DNA from 3 places in the Lysinibacillus sp. GbtcB16 genome. Region 3 is predicted to be linked to each of the others. Evidence: riboswitches for the same ligand, from Rfam matches in the RefSeq annotation. Region 3 holds a riboswitch; each other region holds the start of a gene.
What was found. A riboswitch is a leader RNA that binds a small molecule or an ion and turns the genes downstream of it on or off. The one in region 3 is predicted to bind cobalamin.

Region 1 (6,086 bases), 1.2 Mb from region 3:
CAAATATTTTTTTAATCTTCGCCATATTCATACCCTGTTCTAAGTAGTCTTTAATTTCAAGCAATATGTCGACGTCATTTAATGAAAACATTCGACGGTTGCCTTCTGTTCGGTGCGGCTCAATTAAATGGTGTTCTTCATAATAACGAATTTGTCGTGCCGAGAGCTCAGTTAATTGCATTACAATACTCATTGATAATAACGGCATAGTTCGTCTAATTTCACGACTCATTTAAGTCCTCCTCCAATACCCGCTTATCATATAACGAAATTTTTTCACTGTCAACCAACCATGTGAGGTTTCCTAACATGGTTGGCATTATTTTTTTCAATCCGAGAGAAAATTGTAAAAAACTATTCAAATTTACGGTTTGTCCATTTCCTTCTCTCTATTTTTGAATAGCTTGTACCGCACTACAAATTGCAAATTTTACATGCTCATATGTTAGTCCACCCTGTATAAAGGCTGTAAAAGGCGGACGTATCGGACCATCTGCTGTAAGCTCTATGCTGGAGCCTTGAATAAATGTTCCCGCTGCCATAATGACATCATCTTCATAACCAGGCATATAGGCTGGTTCTGGTGCGTAATGAGCATTAATTGGCGAGTTGGCTTGTATTTCCCGACAAAAGGCGATCATTTGCTGTGCGGTTTGGAAAGAAACCGATTGTATTAAATCTGTCCGATGTGCCTGATAACTTGGAGATGTATTCATCCCGATTTCCTCCAGCATAGCTGCCGTAAAAATGGCACCCTTTAATGCTTGTGATACAACATGTGGAGCTAGGAAAAATCCTTGATAAAAATCACCTAATGTATTTAATGTCGCTCCTGCTTCTGCCCCAATTCCTGGTGATGTCATCCGGTACGCACATTTCTCCACTAAATCTGCTCTGCCTGCAATATAGCCTCCAATTTTCGCTAATCCTCCACCAGGATTTTTAATGAGGGAGCCTGCCATTAAATCAGCACCAATCTCTATAGGCTCTTGCTTTTCTACAAATTCACCATAGCAATTATCAACAAAAATAATGGCCTCCGGTGCTAACTCACGAATGTTTGCACACATATCAGCAATTTCTGCGATAGAAAAGGATGGACGTGTTGCATAGCCTTTTGATCGTTGAATGGCAATCATTTTTGTCTTCGCTGTTATGGCCCCTTTCACACCTGACCAATCGATGGTTTGATTATCCAGTAAATCAACATGTGAATAACCGATTTGATAATCTTTTAGGGACCCTGTATCTTTGTCACCACCATCGACAATGGATTGTAACGTATCATATGGCTGACCAGAAATATAAAGCAGCTCATCACCAGGACGTAGCACACCGAATAGACTAAGCGTAATTGCATGTGTCCCTGAAATAATTTGCGGTCGAACAATGGCAGCCTCTGCACCAAACACCTCAGCATAGACACGCTCTAAATTATCGCGTCCCTCATCGTCATAGCCATAGCCATTGGATGGATGTAAATGATAATCACTAACTTGATGTTTTCGAAATGCCGCTAGCACTTTTTGCTGGTTATAAAACGCCATCTCTTCCACCTTAGCATGAAAAGGTCTCACTCTCTCTTCTATTGTTGCCGCTAAAGATAGCGTCGATGCTGATAAATTAGATGTAAACGTCATTCTTTTTCTTCTCCATTTCACAATTGTCATGCATATATTCCGTAAACTTGATTCCATATTTAAATGGACCTCAATTATCCTAGAATTCCCTAATCGTCTACTTGTAATGAACGCTTATGACAGATGTTTTTCTTTATTTCATTACCATCTTATCAATTTGTATAGGTCCCTGTAAAACTTGCCTATTGTTTCTCAGCGAAATTTACGCTAAGCTAATGTGCGGACTTATTTCAAGAAGAGTATTTAATGATGAATTTTGGCTATTAAATTCATAGATTTTGTTACTTACAGGATCTTTATGCTTTAGGAATGAGATTCATTTATTTATAGAAGGGGTGAAAGGGATGGCTTGGGATGTTTTTAGTATTATTGGTACAATTGCCTTTGCTATTTCTGGGGCAATTATTGCAATGGAAGAGGAATACGATTTATTCGGTGTTTATATACTCGGTATCGTCACTGCTTTTGGTGGAGGGGCTATTCGAAATTTACTTATCGGGCTACCTGTCACGACATTATGGGGACAGGATATGATGTTTCAAATTGCACTTGCTGCCATTACCATATTTTTTATTTTTCCTCATCATTTGATTCAACACTGGCATCGTTGGGGCAATTTCACAGATGCAATTGGCTTATCAGCATTTGCTATTCAAGGCGCACTCTACGCCGTAAAGCTGGATATGCCGATCAGCGCTGTCATTGTAGCTGCGGTCTTAACTGGTTCAGGTGGTGGTATCGTGCGTGACTTATTAGCTCGACGAAAACCACTTGTTCTTCGTGACGAAGTCTATGGTGTTTGGGCTGCTCTCGCAGGACTTGTTATTGGGTTTGAAGTTTTTACAGGAGATATCTTCCTTTATATTTTATTTGCGGTAATAACAGCCTTACGTATTCTTTCCTATATGATGAAATGGCGTTTACCTTTGCGAAGGTTGAATCGGGCATAGAGTCTATCATTGATTAAATAAGCACAAATGGTTCCTTAACTATTTGCGCTTATTTTTTTTTTCAGTAACTATTTAGTCAAAAGATTCATTGCTTCTTCCAGCGTCACCATATTTTTCATCATCGAGCAAGCAGCATCTAATAGGGGAAAGGCTAGGGCTGCACCGGAACCTTCTCCTAGCCGCATATTCATGTGCAGCATGGGCTCCACTCCTAGTAATTCAGCGGCAATTTTAGCCCCTGGCTCCTCCGATGCATGAGAAGGTATAATAAAATCCTTTACTTTTGGTTCAATTTGATAAGCAATAAGCGCAGCAATAGTTGAAATAAATCCATCAATCACAACAGGTTTTCGATGACTTGCGGCTGCAAGGATGATACCAGCCATAGCCCCAATCTCTAGCCCTCCAACTTTAGCTAGAACATCAATGATATCATTAGGATTGGGTTTGTTGAGCGTAATTGCTTTTTGAATGACCGCTGCTTTATGAGCAATTCCTCCTTGACCAACACCTGCTCCAAATCCTGTTATTTCAATTGGGTCATAGCCAGTCAAAACAGCTAAAATCGCAGTACTCGGCGTTGTATTACCGATGCCCATCTCACCTGTACCAAGTAGATTGGCTCCTTTTATGATTTCATCTGTTGCCACACGAATCCCCGCTTCAATAGATTGAATGGCCTCCTCTCTAGACATAGCAGGGCCTTGTGCCATGTTATCTGTACCATATTTTACTTTTTGAACGATTACGCCCGAATTGAGTGGAAGATCATCCTTTACTCCAACATCGACCGTTACAACCTTCGTATTCGTCACACTTGCAATCGCGCAAACACCTGTACCTCCTTTTGGGAAATTTAATGTTTGAAATAAAGTAACATCTTGTGGGTTCGTCGTCACACCTTCCTTACAAACTCCATGATCTGCTGCACAGACAATCATCACCTTTTGATCAATCACAGGATATAATTGTCCTGTAATCCCAGAAAGCTGCACAGCAATGGACTCTAATTTACCTAGGCTACCTGGCGGCTTACAAAGAATATCTATTCGCTTCCTTGCTTGCTCCCTACTATTTTTATTAGCGCCTTGAATGTTTTGAATTGTGTCATGTAATAATTGCATTGTCATTTCTCCTCTCGTTCTTCATGAAGACAAAATAAAAAGCCTGTAGTTTATTGTCATGACAAATAAACTACAGACTTTTCCATCATCTATATCCTCTTCAAGCAAATAGGCAGGTCTCCTGGCTTAAGTTCAACATTTCATAGTACCTTCCCAGCAATGAGCTAGTGGTCTTCACTATTAAACTCCCTTTTACAGTGGCGGGTCCGCTAAAGCTTTTCACTTTATTCCCTATTCTCCCTTAATGGGCACCTAATGCTTGTATTAAACTACTTTTAATCTACGACAGCATATTTCTTCTGTCAATATTTGAATGTGATACTTTGTATGCCTATTCTTTTTCTAGCTCGCTTAGCAATGTTGACCCTAATAATAGTACCGCTCCTATTATTTGTAGAAGCGTCATTTTTTCTCCAATAATCATCGTTGAAATGACTAATGATGTCAGTGGATCTATATAGCTAAGAATGGCTATACTTTGCCCTTTCAGCTTTGACATGCCCCAAAAGAACAATAAAAATCCAACCCCTGCATGGACAATACCTAATGTCATTAATAATAGGACTGACTTAAAATTGAGTGTCATAACCTGAAACCCTGTTGTTCCAAGTATATAAAAACAAAGGAAAAAAGCTGCTAAAGATAGTTGAATAATTGTATTTTCCGGTTCTTTTAAGCCACATATACATTTATTTGTAAATGTTAGAGCTGTATAAAAGCATGCAGCGATAAGACCGTAGACAATACCAATAAAATGTTTACTGTCTCCAGTGCCTTGACTTTGGACAATCAAAAATAGTCCGATAATAGCCACACAGACATACAGTATTTTTCTGCCAACTAGCTTCTCTTTTAAGATTATTGGAGATAAACAGATAACTAGTATTGGTGCAAAATAATAACTGAGTGCAGCATTAGCAATTGTTGTTTCTTTATAAGCCTGAAATAAGAAAATCCAATTCCCACATAAGGCAACACTAGAAAGAATTAATTTCCACTTATTTTTGAGAATACTTCTTTTCGTTAAACTTTTCTTTTTAAAAATAAAAATCACTATCAAAAAACAAGCACCAATTAAACTCATCCAAAAAGCGATTTCACTTGAAGACAAAGGGATATACTTGGCAAAAACACCAACTGCACCAAAAATAATCATGGATAATACAAACGCTAATTTTCCGCTCATTACAATTCCTACTTTCTACGTATAAGTATTAACCTACACAGTAGAATCTATTGAAAATGAGCAAACTGTTATTGTATGCCTTAACAGTAGATTCTACTGTAAAGACATTGTTGGGGGTGCTATTGAACGAAACATACAAAATCCCTCCTTCATCGATATAATTGTAACATATTTCTGAAAATTACAGAGTACGATTTATAGATAAAGGGAAAAGGAAACGCTAATTACTTCATAGGTAAGGATAAAATTTTCTTTTTAGGAGGAGTTAGAATGAATGCAAGAGAATTAAGAAACGCGATTGCGGAGACTTGTGAAAATTATGATAGTCATTACGCTCAGTTAGTGAAACCGATTAATCAGTTATTAATGAATGTTGATGCTTCCATCAGTGAAGAAACAGCGTATGTCATTATGGAAAATTTGAAATTATTTTATAGTGGAGATAAATACATGGCGGAATGTCATTTCGATGAGAGTGAAAATTTCTTAAAGGATGGCATTGAGCTTTTACAAAAGGGAGATCTTGCGAATGGCGCTTTACAAATATACGGTGCTGGTTTAAATTTTGCCAGCTATGCTTCAAAGGTTCGCGGCCAAAAAAATGTGAACCCGTACATGAACTTTGAAAAAAACTTTAGCCTCGTCATGGACTCACTCCAAAAATAAGCATATGAAAAAAGAAAGAGTATACACTCTTTCTTTTTTCATTATGTCATTATTTAAATTCTAATTCACCATCGTAAGCTAACATGCCGCCTTCAAGGTTTGTCACATCAAATCCTTGTGCCTCTAAATAAAAACAAGCATTAGCTGAACGGCCACCAGCCTTACAAACGATAATATATGGCTTAGTTTCATCTAATTCCTCAAGACGTTCTGGGATTGTCCCAAGAGCAATATGCTGAGCACCAGGAATCATGCCATGTGCAACTTCATCCTCTTCACGTACATCAATAATATATAGGTCTTCATTTGCATCTAATAGTTCTAATAATTGTGTTGTTTCCATTGATTTCATCAAACTCGTCCTCCAAATATCTATTTCCTCTATCATTATAGCCTGTAGCAAAAAAAACAGCCAGTGTGGAGAACACTAACTGTTTAACAATCTTTTTATGCTTCTGTCTCTAAAAATTCTATTTGTTTAGCTGGAACGAATGTAGAAATGGCGTGCTTGTAAATCAGG
Region 2 (6,086 bases), 430 kb from region 3:
TCATGATGGTCGTGATCATGATGGTGATGGTGATGTGCATGCCCATGAATAGCGGCGTAAGCCCGATAATCTTCAAGATCCTTCATACCTGTTGATGTACCATTCACCGCTTGCTCAATACGTTCTAATAGAACATTTTGTAAACGTTCATGGTAGCCAAAGTAGTTGGCAATTTGAATCTCACTTGTTGGAAATTGCTCATTGAATTTCTCACACATAACATGCATACGCTCCATTAAAATACCTGTGAATAAAAAATAAGGAAGCATAATAATTTTTTTAGCACCTAGTTTGACGCAGCGTTCAATGCCTTCCTCAACACGTGGGTCCGTTACGCCCATAAAGGCACTTTCTACGTATTTAACAGGTAGTTTTTCCCATAGCAATCGTGTAATTTTATAGAAATCTCCATTTGCATAAGGATCACTGCCTCCTCGAGCAATTAATAAAATGGCTGTGTCTTCCTGTTCTTGTTCAGTATCAAATCCAATTTCAACTAAACGATCTTGTAATATCGCAAATATTTCTTCATGAATGCCAATTGTTTGACCATATGTGAATGTGATATTCGGATAATGCTCACGAGCATGCTCGATTTCTGCTGGAATATGTAGCTTGGAATGACCTGCATGAAGTAAAATAATCGGGATGACATGTACCTCTGAAGCACCCTTTTTCACACAGTTTGTAATACCTTCTTCAATATTAGGAGAAGCAAATTCAAGGAAACATGTTTCCACTAAATATTGTTCTTCAATGCGAGATTTCATTTGCTCGATAAATGTACGCACCTCATCATTTCCTGCTGCTAAACGGCTGCCATGGCCAACAAATAATATAGCTTTCATCTCTTTTCTCCTCACTAGTCGCCGCACGGAGCTGGCTCTATTTTTATTTTGGAAGACATATCTTGATACGTAAAATGCAATATCTTTTTCACCCGCTTGAAGTATTTAAATAGACGTTCGTTTGGATGCGCATTGGCTTTATATTCTTCGATAATATCTGTAATTAAAGGGATTAATTGATCAGGCTCCAAACCTTCTACAACAGGCTGTGCTGCATGAGCCGTACGTCCGACTGGCTTCGCCCCAATAAAGACATCAAATTTACTTTTGCGATAAACAATCCCAATATCATCAAACACGGCTCGATAACAAGCCATCCCACAGCCATTGAAGCCAATATTTAACGTTTTCGGTAATGAAATACCACCAAGCTTTTCTTGAATTTCCTCCGCATACGGAATGGAATCTGCTTTTTCACCGTAGCAAAAATCACAAGCCTTCAACGACAACACATCACCAATTGGTGCTAATAAAAAGCCTACTTCCTGTAATTTCTCAGTGATACGTTCAGGCGTTGTTGTAGGTATTTTTAAATGGATTTGATGATCTGGTGTATATTCCATTGATCCTTCTTCTCCTACGACCTCTGCTAACGTCATCATTTGCTGTGGTGTGAAAAATTTATTGGCCACGCCAGGGCTCACTGCCAATTCAAAAATTGATTCTATTTTTTGTTGTACAAGCTTTGGCGTAGCCTTGATAGCACTTGTTCCCTTTACCATTGCAAGCGCAGCTGTAGCCATTTCAAGTGCTGTTTTTTGCGGCTTTGGCATAACGGCTATACTGGGTTTATTCATTCTCCCTGCATTAGGGTCTGCCGCAAAGTCATTTCGTGCTGTTCCTGTCTCTTGATTCATCGCCCATGGCTCATTTTCTTCCCGTAAGCGTTGATGTGGACGTAATGGCTGTTTTTCCTCGCCAAGTGTATATTTACGTTGGTAGCCACGCGGTGTAATCATTTTATTATCATAGAAGAACGTAGATGAGTTTCCGATAATAACCGTTGTCAGCATACCAATATCATGTTCCAACATTTTTGCCAATGTCGTCATCGTCACTTCCTGACGTTCTCGATAGGCACTTTTTACAAGCCCTACTGGTGTGTCAGGAGAACGATATTCTAAAAGAATTCGTTGCGCTTCGACAATTTGTCTTGTACGGCGACCACTTTTAGGATTGTATAAAGCAATAACAAAATCGGCCATAGCTGCGGCTTCCACACGCTTCGCAATTAAATTCCATGGCGTAAGATGGTCACTCAAACTAATGGTACAAGCATCATGCATAATGGGTGCACCAAGTAAACTAGCACATGAATTGATAGCTGAAATACCTGGGACAATCTCCACTTCAATACCAGTTGCCTCTGTCCAGCCTAGCTCAATTAATACTTCATACACTAATCCCGCCATACCATAAACGCCCGCATCTCCACTCGAAATGACCGAAACAATACTTCCTGCCTCTGCTTGACGAACGGCCTCCTGAGCACGTGACACTTCCTCTGTCATACCTGTACTGACAATGGATTTTGCGCTGACTAAATCTTGAATCAGCTCAACATAGGTTTTATAGCCTATGATCATATCACTTTGTTGTAAAGCCTCTACTGCACGTGTCGTAATATGCTTAAAGTCTCCAGGCCCAAAGCCTACTACGAAAATTTTCCCTTTTTGCGCCATGTTTTTACCCCTCTTTCACCTTTTCAATCCCTTTAATGGCTGTCGTTTGCGCTGTTCGCTGTAATGTCCCTTCTCGAAGTGTAAAAACATGATCGTTATATAAGGATTCATGATGCAAATCCTGTACAAGTGTTCTAGCATGCTCCGTTGATGGTACACGATACCAATTCCCCTGAGGGTAAGCAATTACAACACAAGCATCCTTGCATCGTCCATTACAGCGCGTTCTTGTCGTATGTATTTCTTTATCTAGTGCGTTACGCTGTATTTCATCTCGTATAGCTTGGGTAATTTCCTCCCCACCCTTGTTCATACAGCTACTGCCATTGCAAATAAAGAGATGTGTTTTCATCCCCTCTAAATTCCACGTTGTCATCTTATATCTCCCCTCATTTGCTTTTGGAAAAAAGAAAAAACCTTTACTCTGCCGAAGAGTAAAGGTTTGTAGAAGCCAAATAAAAACGAATAGATTGAAAGACAGATCCTCGCTTTTGCTTCAACTTCTCCCTCCGAAAAGTTTGCATGCACAATCTGATAAGCAGGTTTCCTGACTTAAGCTTCATTTTACTGTCGCACCTTCCCTAGTTTGCACAGGTGGCATTGCGATTTCATCAGCTATTACAGTAGCGGGGGCTGTATTGGACTTTCACCAATTTCCCTATTATCTCGAGTTCTTCGAGCACTTATCGACGTTTTATATGAAATTTTTAATCGTATATATAATAGAAAACTGTCTTAATCATATCTTATTATTTTAAAATTTCAATATTTCTTTAAAAAATCATGACAAATTTATCAATTTCATAGGAGGGTTGAAAGCTATTAAAAAATTGAATTTGCCTTCTTTAATCCTAAAAAACGTTAGTTATCAGAATTTTCGACATTGATATTCTATTTTTAATTTTTTATAAAAAAAGTATAGCATATTTATGGAAATTCGTGATACACTTTGTCGTGAAATCTCACAACTTACTATTTTTTGGTGTAAAATGCTCGTCATTTTGCTTAAAAGGGAAGCCGGTTTAAGTCCGGCGCGGTCCCGCCACTGTAATAGGGAGCTTTATAGAACATGTCACTGTCCAATAGATGGGAAGACCTATAAAGTGTTGAACTAGAGCCAGGAGACCTGCCGAAAATAAGTGATCGTTTCAGCCTACGAGGATAGGTGTGCGGCTTAGCAGATGAAAATGTTATTTGCTTTTTTAGCTATGCACTTTTCCAACAACGGAAAAGTGCTTTTTTATTACGCACGCTACATTCTAAAAATCTATTTACAGTTTGGAGGAAGAAAATTGAAGCTGTCTTGGTGGAAATTTAGTTATTTTCTATTGGCTTTTTTAATGGTGCCAAAGCGTGCCTTCGCCATGCATATCATGGAAGGGTTTTTACCAATCGAATGGGCTATTTTTTGGTGGGCAATCTCCATCCCATTTATTATTTTAGGATTGCGCTCTATTCGTAAAACAATTGAAGAAAACCCTGAAACAAAAATGATTCTGGGGCTGTCCGGTGCGTTTGCCTTTGTCCTATCAGCCTTAAAAATCCCTTCAGTTACAGGGAGCTGCTCACATCCAACAGGAGTAGGTCTCGGGACAGTATTATTTGGACCGTTAGCGATGAGTGTCATCGGGACAATTGTTTTATTATTCCAATCTTTACTTTTAGCACATGGTGGGATCACAACATTAGGGGCTAATGCTTTTTCGATGGCTATCGTAGGCCCGTTTATCGCCTACTTTGTATTTAAAGGGGCGCAACAAATGGGGTTATCGTTTTCATTAGCTGTTTTCTTTGCGGCTATGCTTGGGGATTTAGGTACATATGTGGTGACTTCCGTTCAATTAGCACTAGCCTTCCCATCTGAAGTTGGAGGCTTTATGGCTTCCTTTACAAAGTTCGCAAGTATTTTTGCCTTAACACAAATCCCATTAGCTGTGAGTGAAGGACTATTAACAGTTATTGTCATGAACTTCTTGAAAAAATATAATATTAGCGAATTAAAATCTTTACGTGTTTTCTCTACAAAGGAGGCGCACTAATATGAAACGAAATTTATTACTTTTAGCCATCGTGGTGCTATTGGCCATTATCCCTCTTTTCGTCCAAAAAGGAGCAGAATTTGGAGGAGCCGACGGTGAAGCAGAAGCAGCCATTGGGGAAATCAATGCAGAATATGAGCCATGGTTTGATAGTGTGTGGGAACCACCTAGTGGTGAAATTGAAAGCTTATTATTCGTGCTACAAGCAGCTATTGGTGCTGGTTTTATCGGCTACTTTATTGGCTATATGCGTGGCAAGCATAAAGAAGGTTAAGGATTATGTTACTCATTGATAAGTATGCGTATCTCAATAAGCTAGCGTTCGTTCATCCGCTAGAAAAAATGATATTTTCATTAGGACTACTTTTATTCACGCTTATTATGAGAGATGAACGACTTTCACTCATTACATTTTTTGTAATGAGTGCTTTTATCATTTGGGGCGCGAAAATTCCACTAAACTATTATGCGAAGCTATTATTACTACCTGGTTTTTTCTTATTCACAAGTCTCTTATCCATCATTATTTCGATAGCGCCAGCAGCGCATACATTACCAGCCCATATGGGGGCATTTACGTATATGAACTGGACAATTTTTATTGGGAGAGCCAGTATCGCTACCGCCCAGCAACTATTCTTTATTGTACTTGGCAGTATAAGTTGCTTATATTTTTTAATTTTAACGACATCAGTACAAGGAATATGTTATGTGCTCCGACAATGGCGGCTCCCTACTTTATTAGTTGAGCTAGTAGAACTCACCTATCGTTTTATTTTTATTTTTTTAGAAAGCATGCAAAAAATTCATTTGGCCCAGCAAGCCCGGCTTGGCTACCACTCACCCATGCAATGGTTACGTTCAGTATCCATGCTAATTGCCGCGTTGTTTATTGAAATGTTTCAGCGCAGTCGAGAGCTTAATCATGCCATGCAGGCCCGTGGTGGTGAAACTGTTTATTGGCATGAAACGGGCGCCTATAGCAAAAAAAACTGGCTTGGCATGACGGCTATTTTTTTATTCCTCATCATATATGGAGGGTACTTCTCATGACAGCATTTTATTTTAAACTTAACAACTTGTCGTATGCCTATGCAGATGGTACGAAGGCTTTGACAGATATTACATTAAACATTCCAAAAGGGAAAAAAATCGCTATACTCGGTCATAATGGAGCAGGAAAATCCACTTTATTTCAGCACCTTAATGGTATTTTGAAACCAACAGCTGGGACCATTTCATTTGATGGGGAAAAGCTTCAATATACTAGAAAGGCATTAAAGGCTCTCCGCCAACAGGTTGGAATCGTCTTTCAAGATGCTGATAATCAGCTTTTTTCAGGGACTGTTAAGCAAGATATAGCTTATGGTCCAATGAATCTAGGATGGTCTACGGAAAAAATTGAAGAAAAAATAGCATGGGCTGTTGCACAAACTGAAGTGACTGAGCTACTAGATAAACCCATTCACTTTTTAAGCGTAGGGCAGAAAAAGCGTGTGGCCATGGCAGGTGTATTA
Region 3 (6,086 bases):
TTTTCTCCTCTTCCTGACCTACAGATACCCCTTTAAAGGAACGTTCGACAATCAACGCAGTCATTCCATTATGCGTCTGGGCAAAAACAACGAAGACGTCTGCTAGCTGAGCATTCGTAATCCATTGCTTTTCTCCGTTTATTATCCATGCTGTACCATCTTCTGTTAATCTAGCATTCGTTTTGGGGCGCAGTGCATCAGAGCCTGCATCGGACTCTGTAAGTGCATAGGCACCAATCCATTCTCCAGATGCAAGCTTTGGTAAGTACCTCAGCTTTTGCTCCTCATCGCCAAAATAGACATAGGGTAATGTGCCCACCCCAGCATGGATATTGTAGGAAACGCTGAAAGAGCCCCCAAAACCCATTTTCTCTGCTACAAGACCGGAAATTGTTTTATTGAGCTCGAGTCCTCCATAGGCCTCGGGAATTTCAATAGCCAGTAAACCAAGATCACCTGCTTTTTGAAATAGTTGACGAGTGATCGCATATTGCTGCAGTTCAATAGATGACATATTCGGTGAGACATCCTGTTTAATGAAGAGCTCAGCAGTTTTTGCAATGAGCTCTTCTTCATCATGAAAATCCTCTGGTGTAAAGATTGTCATTTTGTCTTCTAGTCGATCCATATGAGTCCTCCTTGAAAGAAAGTGGAGAAAAGCCATTCAGCTCTCCTACTTTATTTCCTCCTTAGGTAAGATGGTTTTTGCTAATTCACGATCTAAATCCTCGAATTGATAGTAGGAAATCGTTTCATATAATTCGCTTCTTGTTTGCATATCCTCAACTGCTTCTTGTTGTGTTCCAGTATTTTTTATTAATTCAAATACACGCTCGTATGCTTTCGCTGCAACTCTCATAGACGTAACAGGATAAATGACCATCGAGTAGCCCATTTTTTCAAATTCCTTAGCGGTATAATAAGGAGTTTGACCGAATTCAGTCATATTGGCTAATAAGGGTGCATCTAACTCATTGGCAAATTGTTTAAACTCCTTGTCAGTTTGTAATGCCTCTGGAAAAATAGCATCTGCCCCAGCAGCAACATATGCTTTGGCTCTTAGAATAGCCTGCTCTAAGCCTTCAACAGACCTTGCATCCGTGCGAGCAATAATTACTAATGTAGGGGCTATTTGTTTAATCGTTTTTATTTTTTGTATCATTTCCTCTATTGAAATAAGAGTTTTGCCATTTAAATGTCCACATTTTTTAGGAAGATTTTGGTCCTCTAGCTGTGCGGCAGCAACCCCTGCCTCTACCATTTCACAAGCAGTACGGGCAACATTTAATACACCACCAAAGCCCGTATCAATATCCACTAGCATAGGTAAATTAGTAGCCCGAATAATATCACTAGCACGCTGAGCGATTTCATTTGAATAAATCATTCCTAAGTCTGGTAGGCCTCTACTCGCTGTATAAGCGGCACCCGAAAGATACAATGCCTCAAAGCCAACTTTTTTAGCCATTAAACCAGCCATTGCATCATGTGCTCCTGGTATTTGCAAAATAGATGAACGAGCAATAAGAGCTTTAAATTGTTCAGCTAATTGTTTTTGTGTCTTCGCTTCTTGGACAATCCACGCCATTGTTAAAAACCTCCTTTTTGTTGCGTTCGGAATCCTTCTAAATTAAATAAATAAATTAATAAATTCATGGACAGCAATTTGTTCAAGCAGCTCTTTATTTGCACAAACCTCATTTATTGTATGGAGTTGTTTTTGAGAATAATGCGTACGAATGTTTTGCTGGAATTTATTAATGATCTGTGGAAATGCTTCCTCACGACGGAAACGATGTCCTAAAGGATATTCACACTCAATTAGCTCGGATGATGTACCATCTTTGTAATAAACTTGAACAGCATTCGCAATGGATCGTTTATCAGGGTCTAAATAATCGATTGTATATTGTCTTTTTTCCACGACAACCATTTTATGTCGCAAGTCATCAATGCGTGGGTCTACAGCCACCTCATCTTCGTAGTGATCTGCTGTAATGTCACCATAAATAAGACCAATAGCTGTAATGTATTGAAGGCAGTGATCACGATCAGCAGGATTGTGAAGTGGCCCTTCTTTATCGATAATTCGTATGGCTGATTCATGCGTCGTAATGTCAATGCGGTCAATTTCAGCTAGGCGATTCTTTACTTCAGGATGTAAATGAACAGCACATTCTGCAGCCGTTTGAGCATGAAATTCTGCAGGGTAAGACACTTTAAAGAGGACATTTTCCATAACATAAGATGCAAGTGGTCTCGCAAGCTTTAATTCTTCCTTATTAAAGAGCACATCTTGGAATCCCCAGCCTGGTGCAGACAATGCAGTTGCATAGCCCATTTCCCCCTTCACAGCCATCATTGCTAGTTGTACGGCCCTGCTTGTAGCATCGCCAGCAGCCCATGATTTTCTAGAGCCTGTATTAGGAGCATGTCGATAGGTTCTTAAACTTGAATTATCAATCCAAGCATTTGATAAGGCATTGACAATTTCTTGATGAGTGCCACCTAAAGCCTTTGTTACTACAGCTGTTGTCGCTATTTTGACAAATAAGACGTGATCTAAGCCAACACGATTTAAGCTATTTTCGAGTGCAAGTATTCCTTGTATTTCATGAGCTTGAATCATCATTTCTAAAACGTCTTTTATTTGGAGAGGCTCTTGCCCTTCTGCAACACGTACACGACTCAAATAATCGGCTACAGCTAAAATGCCACCTAGATTATCAGAAGGATGCCCCCATTCTGCCGCCAACCATGTATCGTTATAATCCAGCCAACGGATCATACAACCGATATTAAAGGCACCTTTTACTGGATCAAGGACATAGGATGTTCCTGGAATACGAGTACCATTTGGAACGACTGTACCTGGTACTACAGGACCTAGAAGTTTTGTACATTCAGGATATTGTAAAGCTAAAATGCCACAACCTAACGTATCCAATAAAACATATCGAGCCGTTTCGTAAGCTTCTTCGCTCGTAATCTTTGTGTTTAATACATAATCCGCAATATCAATAAGAAGCTGGTCTGTCATCGTTTTTTCATTCGTTTTAATCATCTATATCTTCCTTTCAAGGTATGCATTTGATATACTAGTATGCTGATGGGCATTGGTCAGAATGTCCATCAGCTCTGTGGCGAGTTGTTAAAACTTGATTATACCGACAATTCTTCAAGGTTATGACGCTCGCCTATATAATGAACACGAGGTCTAAATAATCGATTATTGTCATGTTGTTCGATCACATGTGCACATAAACCGATCGTTCGAGAGCCAAAGAAAATAGGCGTATATAATTCAATTGGTAGACCCAGCATGTAATACACTGGCGCAGCGTAATAATCTAAATTTGGATACAAGCCTTTTTCCTCCACCATCACTTTTTCACCAGCTTCACACATGTGATATAAGCGGTCATCACCTTGCTCCAAGCATAATTTATACAAAGCTTCTTTCATGATCTGCGCTCTTGGGTCCATTTTTTTCATATAGACCCGATGGCCAAAGCCCATTATTTTATCTTTATTTTTGAGCTTGTTTTTCAGCATCGCTTCAAAGCCTTCTACAGTCTTAGCTTCAAGCAGCATATACATGACTGCCTCGTTCGCCCCACCATGCAAATTTCCTTTCAATGATGCGACAGCACCAGTTAGAGCACCATACAGATCGGATTGTGTGGAGGCAATAACACGAGCAGCAAAAGTCGAATTCGGCATTTCATGTTCACTATATAAAACAAGTGATTGGTCAAAAATTTCTTCTTCTAATGGTGTTGGTTTTCTTCCAGTAATCATGTAATAAAAATTAGCACTATAAGAAAGCTGACTATCCGGTTTGACAACATCTTGACCATTTAATACACGGTAGCTATTCGCAACGATGTTGGGCATGCCACCTAAAAGTCGATATGCTCGTGTTACATTCCTTTCAGTCGATCGATCATTGATGTGCTGATCATACCCTGCTAACGCTGAAATTCCAGTTCTAAGGCCGTCCATAGCATGTGTCCCATTTGGTAATAAGTTAAAAATTTGAACAAGCTCTTGTGGAACGTGATAGTTTTCTTTCAATTTATCCTGTAATTCAGCTTGTTGCTCAGTAGTTGGTAGGTTTCCGTGCAATAATAAATGGACAATATCTAAATAGGAATATCGCTGAGATAGTTCAATCAAATCGTAGCCCCGTATAACAATTTGGCTTTCTACTACGTCTAAGAAAGACAGTTTTGTTTCCGCAGCAATAACTCCATCAAGACCTGGTGAATACGTTAACTCCATGGATTACAACCCCTTTGTTTAATCATTCTTGTAAGCGTTACCATTCAAACTCGAAAGAACAACAAAAAAACAACTTCTACCCCTTTAGAAGTTGTTAATCTACAAAAGTATGACAGAACAAAAAACAGTGAACTTACATCCATTCACACTCATCATACAGTAGCTAACACCTCCCTATCCTCGTAGGTCAATTGATGCTTATTTAGCGGCAGGTCTCCTGACTTATCATCAACATTCCTATAACACCTTCCCGTTTTGAAGAACAAAACAGTGGTCTCGTTATGGAACTCCTACATACAGTTGCGGGACAGTGTTGGACTCACACCAACTTCCCTTTTAATCAAATGGAATCAAACCCATTTGAACCACCAAAATTTAGCATATTCAATTTGTCTTTTTACCTTAACATAGAGGTTTCCAAACAATCAACATAGGTAAAATTCAGAAAAGACTGATTATAAAAAGCTATTTTTCATTTTTGACGAACTATTCTGCATATTTAAGCATTATTTCGCTCAAAAAAAAGATTGTTAATCAATCCCAATGGAGCTATATTTATGAAGTCTGCTTTAAAAAAGCGATTTGTTTTGCATTACGATGAAACGAGGAGTGACGGGATGGGCTATATAACAGAATTAAGAAAGCTTATCGGTAATAGACCGATTATAAACGTTGGTTCGACAGTTCTTGTTGTTAATGATGATAAGAAAATACTCTTTCAACATCGTTCAGATACATTGGATTGGGGATTACCTGGCGGCTCAATGGAAATAAACGAAACATTAGAGCAGGTTGCTGCGCGTGAACTTTATGAGGAAACTGGACTCGTGGCTAAAGAGTTTGAGTTTATCGGTGTTTTTACAGGACCTGATTATTACTACTGTTATCCGAATGGCGATGAAATCTATACAGTCATTCACCTTTATAGAGCTAAACATGTAAGGGGTGTATTGGAAATGAAAGATGGTGAGAGCTTAAGCCTCACCTATTTCAGTAAGGAAGAACTTCCGAATAATATGGAACAGAGGACGGTCGCTCTCTTAAACAACCTAGAGGGCAAAATATGGGAGTTCGAAAGCTCCTTTACGAAGCTTTCCAAATAACAATGTAAGAATTTTAATAAGGATTTTATTCGCAAAGGTATTTCAGATACTAGTATTCTTGTGAATTCTTTCGCGAGGGTGAGTGGGTAAAATCGCGTTGCATAGCTCAAGTGATGCGGAATGCTTAAATGGTTCACCTTTCATACTTTCCTCTACTAGCTGACCATTTTGCATGACAAGGATGCGATCTGAAATAAAGCGTGTAGCCTGTAGGTCATGAGAGATGAAAATGTAGGCAAGTTGCAAATCCTTTTGTAGTGTCTGTAGTAATTGAATGATATGTTTTTGCAAAATCATATCTAAACTACTAATGGCTTCATCTAAAACAATTAATTTTGGATGTAAGGCAAGCGCTCTTGCAATGTTCACACGCTGTTGTTGTCCCCCACTTAGCTGGGAAGGATACTTTTCGGCAATAGATTTTTCTAACTCTACATGATCAAGTAATTCCTTTACCTTATAATGTCTCTCAGCTGAGCTATAATGCTCGAAATTTAGGTATGGTTCCTCTAAAATTTGAAAAATGGTGTGCTTTGGATTTAATGAATGATAACTATTTTGAAAGACTGCTTGTAAATCTCTCCGTATCATTTTTTTCTGTTGGCTAGTGGCATCATAAAGATTAACCCCTTGAAATAGAATCTCACCGGCTGTTGGCCTTTCCATCCCTAATATAATTCGGCCCAATGTGCTTTTTCC

Region 1: another riboswitch for cobalamin. It lies ahead of cobT (nicotinate-nucleotide--dimethylbenzimidazole phosphoribosyltransferase); the one in region 3 lies ahead of mmgD (citrate synthase).
Region 2: another riboswitch for cobalamin. It lies ahead of KVT27_RS11330 ((2Fe-2S) ferredoxin domain-containing protein); the one in region 3 lies ahead of mmgD (citrate synthase).

The regions. Positions count from the first base shown of each region.
Region 1 covers NZ_JAGXJV010000001.1:590,158-596,243, reverse strand. The annotation lists gene KVT27_RS02900 (MerR family transcriptional regulator) at 1-232, opposite strand, end outside; gene KVT27_RS02895 (methionine gamma-lyase family protein) at 390-1,640, opposite strand; gene KVT27_RS02890 (trimeric intracellular cation channel family protein) at 1,985-2,590, shown strand; gene cobT (nicotinate-nucleotide--dimethylbenzimidazole phosphoribosyltransferase) at 2,659-3,714, opposite strand; cobalamin riboswitch at 3,809-3,984, opposite strand; gene KVT27_RS02880 (DMT family transporter) at 4,046-4,900, opposite strand; gene KVT27_RS02875 (hypothetical protein) at 5,171-5,566, shown strand; gene KVT27_RS02870 (rhodanese-like domain-containing protein) at 5,616-5,918, opposite strand; gene hfq (RNA chaperone Hfq) at 6,014-6,086, opposite strand, start outside.
Region 2 covers NZ_JAGXJV010000001.1:2,212,510-2,218,595, forward strand. The annotation lists gene KVT27_RS11320 (sirohydrochlorin chelatase) at 1-848, opposite strand, end outside; gene cobJ (precorrin-3B C(17)-methyltransferase) at 863-2,530, opposite strand; gene KVT27_RS11330 ((2Fe-2S) ferredoxin domain-containing protein) at 2,535-2,906, opposite strand; cobalamin riboswitch at 3,051-3,232, opposite strand; cobalamin riboswitch at 3,494-3,678, shown strand; gene KVT27_RS11335 (energy-coupling factor ABC transporter permease) at 3,823-4,569, shown strand; gene KVT27_RS11340 (energy-coupling factor ABC transporter substrate-binding protein) at 4,571-4,843, shown strand; gene cbiQ (cobalt ECF transporter T component CbiQ) at 4,849-5,622, shown strand; gene KVT27_RS11350 (energy-coupling factor ABC transporter ATP-binding protein) at 5,619-6,086, shown strand, end outside.
Region 3 covers NZ_JAGXJV010000001.1:1,784,247-1,790,332, forward strand. The annotation lists gene KVT27_RS08960 (acyl-CoA dehydrogenase family protein) at 1-628, opposite strand, end outside; gene prpB (methylisocitrate lyase) at 674-1,588, opposite strand; gene KVT27_RS08970 (bifunctional 2-methylcitrate dehydratase/aconitate hydratase) at 1,631-3,064, opposite strand; gene mmgD (citrate synthase) at 3,163-4,284, opposite strand; cobalamin riboswitch at 4,475-4,669, opposite strand; gene KVT27_RS08980 (NUDIX hydrolase) at 4,902-5,387, shown strand; gene KVT27_RS08985 (ABC transporter ATP-binding protein) at 5,430-6,086, opposite strand, start outside.